Regions from separate parts of the Lactococcus sp. S64 genome, predicted to be linked through region 2. Evidence: riboswitches for the same ligand, from Rfam matches in the RefSeq annotation. Region 2 holds a riboswitch; the other holds the start of a gene.
The links. A riboswitch is a leader RNA that binds a small molecule or an ion and turns the genes downstream of it on or off. The one in region 2 is predicted to bind fluoride.
Positions count from the first base shown of each region.

Region 1: it holds a riboswitch for fluoride, as region 2 does, so the genes downstream of both, eno (phosphopyruvate hydratase) here and IAE51_RS00705 (voltage-gated chloride channel family protein) in region 2, are expected to answer to the same signal.

Region 1 is NZ_JACVUQ010000004.1:217,021-220,442, forward strand. Features, by position in the region: gene eno (phosphopyruvate hydratase) at 16-1,284, opposite strand; fluoride riboswitch at 1,364-1,435, opposite strand; gene IAE51_RS06425 (DUF2325 domain-containing protein) at 1,576-2,082, shown strand; gene nrdG (anaerobic ribonucleoside-triphosphate reductase activating protein) at 2,191-2,796, opposite strand; gene nrdD (anaerobic ribonucleoside-triphosphate reductase) at 2,793-3,422, opposite strand, start outside.
Region 2 is NZ_JACVUQ010000001.1:142,089-145,510, forward strand. Features, by position in the region: gene glyS (glycine--tRNA ligase subunit beta) at 1-747, shown strand, start outside; gene IAE51_RS00700 (DUF896 domain-containing protein) at 858-1,100, shown strand; fluoride riboswitch at 1,145-1,219, shown strand; gene IAE51_RS00705 (voltage-gated chloride channel family protein) at 1,311-2,522, shown strand; gene IAE51_RS00710 (nicotinate-nucleotide adenylyltransferase) at 2,545-3,132, opposite strand.

The DNA of each region.
Region 1 (3,422 bases), on a different contig from region 2:
GTTTTTTATTTTTATCTATCCTGGAAAACTAGCAAGAGCTACATCTTTTCCTAATTCTTCTTCAATTCGCAAGAATTGATTATATTTTTCAACCCGTTCACTTCGAGCCATTGAACCTGTTTTTATTTGGCCAGCATGCATGGCTACCGCAAAATCGGCAATGTAGCTATCAACTGTTTCACCTGAACGATGAGAAATCATTGTCTTATAGCCTGCTTTTCTCGCTAAACTAATGGCTTCAATCGCTTCAGTTACTGTTCCGATTTGATTAAGTTTAATCAAAATAGCATTTGCTACACCTTTTTTAATTCCTTCTTTGAAAATTTCAGGATTTGTCACAAAAATATCATCACCTACTAATTGAATTTTTTGACCTTGAGCTTTCGTTTGAGCTGCAAAGCCCTCCCAGTCATGTTCAGAAAATCCATCTTCAATGGAAATAAGTGCTGGATATTTTTCAACTAAATTTTCATAGTAAGTCAATAGTTCTTTAGAAGTCAATTTTTGCCCTTCAAAACGATAAACTTTTTCTTTATCATCATAAAATTCACTTGAAGCTGGGTCAATGGCAATCGCAATTTCTTCACCAGGAACATATCCTGCACTTTCAATTGCTTGATAAAGTGTAGCAATTGCATTTTCAGTAGAACCAAGTTTAGGGGCAAAGCCACCTTCATCACCTACGGCTGTTTCTAGCCCTTTGTCAGCTAAAATTTTCTTCAGAGTATGGTAGATATTTGCAATTTTTTCTAAACCATCGCGAAAGCTTTCCCGTTTGACTGGTGTAATCAAAAATTCTTGAACGTCAATTCCTGAATCGGCATGTACTCCACCATTAATGACATTGAAAAATGGTTGTGGAAGTTCCAAATCAACTCCACCAAGATAGCGATAGAGTGGAATTTTTTCACTATTCGCTGCCGCACGAGAAATGGCCATAGAAACCCCTAAAATTGCATTAGCCCCTAAACGAGATTTATTTTTTGTCCCGTCAAGCTCAATCATCAAATGATCTAATTTTGCTTGATTAAATGGTGATTGTCCTTTCAAGGCTTCATAAATTTCGCCATTGACATTTGCGACGGCTTTAGAAACGCCTTTCCCTTGAAGGCGGTCTCCACCATCTCTTAATTCAACTGCTTCACGGTCTCCAGTTGATGCTCCTGAGGGTACTGCTGCGCGTCCTAATGTTCCATCTGTTAATCTAACATCTACCTCAACGGTTGGATTTCCTCTAGAATCAAAAATTTCTCTTGCGTGGATGTTTTCGATTGTGACTGTCATAATAAATCTCCTTTTCTTTGCCTTTAATGCCTTGTAAGTCAAAGAAAAAATGGCAGACTACAAGGCAAAAAAAAGACTTTGCTTTGTAGGCGCCATTAGATTCAAGCTATTCTTGAAACGGTTTCGGGTGTGCACCATACCCATCTACTATTAATTTACCACTTTATTTTTATGAGGTCAAATTTTTGAAACTTATATTTTAAAAAATACATTTATCATTAAGCAAAATTGTGTTATAATCACTATAATTCGCTCCTGTCAGTAAAGACAGAGCCATCAGTAAGGAATGACATGAAAACACTACTTGTTCTATGTGAAGTTAAATATTGGCATGATTTTAGAGAGGGCTTGGCAAAAGTTGGCGTTTCTTTTCTTGGTTTTGATAAGAAAAAACCTAATCGATTTGAGATTGACCAACTTGTTGCCAAAGCTGATTTCGTCGTTATGAGAAACCGCAATGTGGCTCATCATTCAGTTCAATTTGCTAAAGAAGCTTGTAAAGCAACCGATACACCCTTTTGGATTAGTAGTAATTTCGGTTTAGAAACCATTATCAAGCAACTTTCTCAAACTTTTCCAGATGAATCTTTTGAAAGCACCGACCAAAATAAGAAAAGCAAAAGAAAAATTGAAAATAGAGTTATACAAAAGCAAAATTCTTTAGCCGAAAGTGCCCAAAGCAAAGAAAGTCAAAATTATTTAAAAGGAAAAAAGAAACATCTCCCTCTAAAATCGGCGCTAAAAGATTTCAAAATTACTGACGACGAACCAGATTTTACAAAATTATTTAAAAAATAAGCGCTGACGCATTTGTCAGTGCTTATTTTTAGTGACAGAATTTCTGTCAGAAGATAGCCGTTGGCACTTTAGCGCTTACGGATATACTCAAATGTCCATCAGTAACTTTTAAATTAATTTTTCTTTATGAATTTGTTCAAAAGTTTTTTCACCATCATTGAGTTTTTCCCAAATGACAACTTGTCCTTGTTTTCGAGATTTTGGTACATCGATAATCCGCTGATTTGATGACCCACGGAATTGGAGCATTAAGTTTTTCTTTGATAATTCAAAACGACCGTCAACTAAAATATCTAACAAATCAAGCATTTCTAATTTGTCATCTGTTTCAAGCAACATCTCTTCCCATGTATAACCTGTCCATGACCAAATATCTTTATCCGGTAACTCACGACGAATCCGTTTGAGCAAAGGAATCAAAAATGTCGTATTCAAGAAAGGTTCCCCACCAAGAAGCGTCAGTCCTTGGACATAAGGCTGAGCAAGGTCAGCCATAATTTTATCTTCAAGCTCTTTGGTATAGGGCGTTCCATAACGAAATGACCAAGTGGCTTGATTATAGCAGCCCTCGCAATGAAACATACAGCCACTCACATAAAGTGAGCAGCGCACCCCTTCACCATCAACGAAATTGAAGGGCTTATAATCTGCAATATAATTTTGTGAGAGTTCATCAGCTCTCCATTCTCCTGGTTTTGGATTGTTCATACTTATTTCTCCGCAAAATATTTTGATTTCGCTTCGTCAACTTCGACTGAATCAATCAAATTTCCATCGTTCAAGGCTCCGACAGAACCATTCATATGTTTTACACGTGATGAAATTTCTTTGTGACGACCATGAACCATTGGACGTGCTTGCGGATTTCCAAGATATCCACAAGTTCTTTTGACAACGTCACAGGTTTTAGGATCATCATTGCCACATTGTGGACATTTAAATCCACGTTCCGTTGCCGCAAAATCTCCTTCAAAGCCACAAGCATAGCAGTGGTCAATTGGTGCATTTGTTCCAAGATATCCAATACGATCGTAGGCAAAGTCCCAGACTGCTTCAAGAGCTTTCGGATTTTGTTGAAGAACAGGATATTCACAGTAATGAATGAATCCACCATTGGCATAAACAGGATAGTCTTTTTCAAACTCTAATTTTTCAAATGGAGTTGGATTTTTACGCACATCATAGTGGAAAGAATTAGTATAGTAATCTTTGTCAGTAATATCTGCAACTGAACCGAATTTTTCTTTATCCATTCGGCAGAAACGGTCAGTTAAACTTTCTGACGGTGTTGAGTAAACAGAATAATGATAACCAGAGGCTTTAGACCAATCTTCACAATC
Region 2 (3,422 bases):
ATTCGTGAACATTATATGCCAACTTTAGCCGAGGGAGAATTGCCTGAAACAAAAGTCGGTTCTGTGCTTGCAGCAGCTGACAAAATTGATTCAGTCCTCTCTTTCTTTAATGTTGGTTTAATTCCTTCTGGTTCAAATGACCCTTATGCTCTACGTCGAGCAGTACAAGGCTTGATTCGTATTATTGAAAAAATGAATTGGCATTTCGATTTATCTTTATTTGTCGACCAATTTGAAGGTGAAAATCATCTTGAAATTTTGGATTTTGTCAAAGCACGTATTCAAAAACTCTTGCTTGAAAAACTCGATCGTCATGATATTGTTGAAGCGGCAATTAATAGTTCAAGCTTTGATATTACAAACATGATGGAATCAGCTTTTGTCATTGATGGGCACAAACTTCACGAACCTTTTAAACCAGCAATTGAAAATGTTTCGCGTTCAATTAATTTGGTTAAAAAAGCAAAAGATATTAAAGAAATAAATCCAACACTTTTTGAAGAAGATGCAGAAGAAGCTCTTTATAACGTTGTTATTTCTCTTCAAAATCAATGGACTTATATGCCTGGTGAAGAAAAATTCAGAGCAATTGTTCATTCACTTGCACCTGCAATTGAAACTTTCTTTGAAAGTGTAATGGTAATGGCTGAAGATTTATCAGTTCGTGATAATCGTATTGCGTTGTTGTCAGAAGTTGTTGCATTAACAAGTGTTATGGCTGATTTTTCTTTGATTAATACAAAATAAAATTGATAGATTTACTGACAGAAAGTTTATTTATGACTCTAAAAAGCTGTCAGTAAAATTTGAGTTCTGTCAGTAATTTTAACAATATTCATGAAGAAAGGAACTAAGAAATGGCAATTACAAATGAACAAGTAGAACGTATTAATGAATTAGCGCGTAAGAAGAAAGCAGAAGGATTATCAGAAGCTGAGCTTGAAGAACAAGCCTTTTTACGTCGTGCTTACCTCGATAGTGTTAAAGCAAATTTCCGCTCACAAGTTGAAACCATCAAAGTTATTGATGAAAAAACAGGAGAAGATGTTACTCCGGATAAACTTAAAGAAATTCAACGTAAGAATGGGATGCGCGACTGAGCTTTTTCTTGCAAATATTTCATAAAATGTTAAAATAAATATTAATAAATGATGGGTATGGTGCACACCCGAAACCGCTTTAAGAATAAAATCTTAAAACTAATGGCGCCTACAAACAAAAGGCTATCTCCAAGTAGTCTTGTTTGTAGCGCCTTTTGTTTTGTAAAATATTATAAAGTGAGTTAAACTCACAAACAAGGAGTTTCAAAAATGAATTTTTTTAAAGTAGGAATTTCAAGAAGCGCAATTTTATATGTCTTCTTAGCTGTAATTATTGGGGGATTAATTGGTATTATTGATGCTATATTTGGTCGAGGGCTTATCTATATTACTGAATTTAGAGATAGTCATGCCCTATATTTAATTCCATTTTTAACCTTAGCTGGTCTCTTAATCGTTTATATTTATAAGAATTTTGGTAAAGACAGCCAAAAAGGAATGGGCCTAATTTTTGAAGCGGGGAATCATGGGCGAGAAGATATTCCAAAACGTCTTGTTCCGCTGATTGTTTTCTCGACTTGGCTTTCTCATTTGTTTGGTGCCAGTGTTGGTCGTGAAGGAGTTGCAGTTCAAATCGGTGGTGTGATTGGACATGCGATTGGTAAAAAACTCTCAGCAAAAGAAGCTAAAAAAATACTTTTGATTACTGGTATGGCTGCTGGTTTTGCAGGGCTCTTTCAAACGCCAATCGCGGCAACTTTCTTTGCTATTGAAATTTTAATGTTGGGTAAAATTGAGTATAGAGCTTTAATCCCAGCTTTGGTTGGTTCATATGTTGCAAGTTGGACTTCAAGCAGTTTGGGATTAGAAAAATTTTCTTTCGCAATCAATACTAACATTCATATTGACCCTTTGGTTCTTTTAAAATTGGCTGTCATTGCCGTTTGTTTTGGACTTGTAGGAAGATTTTTTGCGGAATCTTTAGCTTTTATGAAAGCAACCGTCGCTAAAAGAATTGTTAATCCTTATTATAGAATTATTTTGATGGGAATTGTCATCTCAATTGGTTTACTTGTTATTCATTTGGACCGTTATGCTGGTCTTGGGACAAATTTGATTTCTTTAAGTTTTAATGGTGGACATATCAATGGATATGATTGGATATTAAAATTAATCTTTACGGTTTTATCAATTTCTGCTGGCTTCCAAGGTGGGGAAGTCACACCACTCTTTGCTATTGGTTCAACATTGGGTGCAGCTTTGGCTATGCTCTTTGGTTTACCTGTCGAATTTGTGGCTGCTGCGGGTTATGTTTCAATTTTTTCAGCCGCAACAAACTCTTATTTTGGCCCAATTTTTATTGCTGCGGAGGTCTTTGGTTTTGGTTCGGTTCAATATATCCTACCAATTATGACAATTGCCTACGTTTTGAATGGAAATTCATCCATTTATGCGCAAGAAGTTCTAAATTTGGAAGTTTAAACAAAAAGACGACCTATCTGGGTCATCTTTTTTTATATAATTTTTCGATTTTAATGTAATCAATAACATTTTGAGGTAAGAAGTAAGTGGGTTCAATATTTTTGGCAAACATTTCCCTTAGCATTGTACTAGAAATTGGTAACAAGGGAGCATCAAGCCAAGTAACAGGATAAGGACTTTTGGAGATTGTATCCGTTCTTCTTAAGGCAATGAATGTCACAAGTTTTAGGAGTTCATCAATTTTGTACCATTTGGGAAGATATTCCACCATGTCGCTACCAATAATGAAATAATAATCGGTATCAGGATTAGCTTCAGTCAGGAGTTTGAGCGTGTCATAACTGTAAGATTTTCCACCACGTTCAATTTCAATCAACTCAAGACCGAGTCTAGGATTTTCTTTGATTGCTAACTCAAGCATTTTAACTCGATGTTTTGCAGAAATGGTTTCTTTTTCATCGACATGAGGTGGAATATTTTCAGGCATTAGTAATACTTTATCCAAATTCATTTGTTGGGCAACTTGGTCAGCCATCATTAAATGAGCATGATGAATTGGATTAAAATTTCCTCCTAATAGACCTACTTTTTTTCTGTTCCCTTTATCCATAAGGGGGCTTTCTCCTTAATTTTTGAAATTATTTAATCTACCAATATTTTGAATCAGTCAATTTATATTGTACCATAGCTCATCGCAATCTATAAGACTAAAGAAAAACTCCTCAAGGGAGTTCTTTAATTTAAGATTCGATTTGGACAATGTATCTACTGTTAATATAATGCTCGGTGTTATCCTCATCAATTACAAGGCAATTTCCGTTGCTGTAACCTTTCTTGAAATGTAAGGCAGAGACGACACTTCCGTCTATTAAGTGGATTTTTACACTATCATTTTGTTTA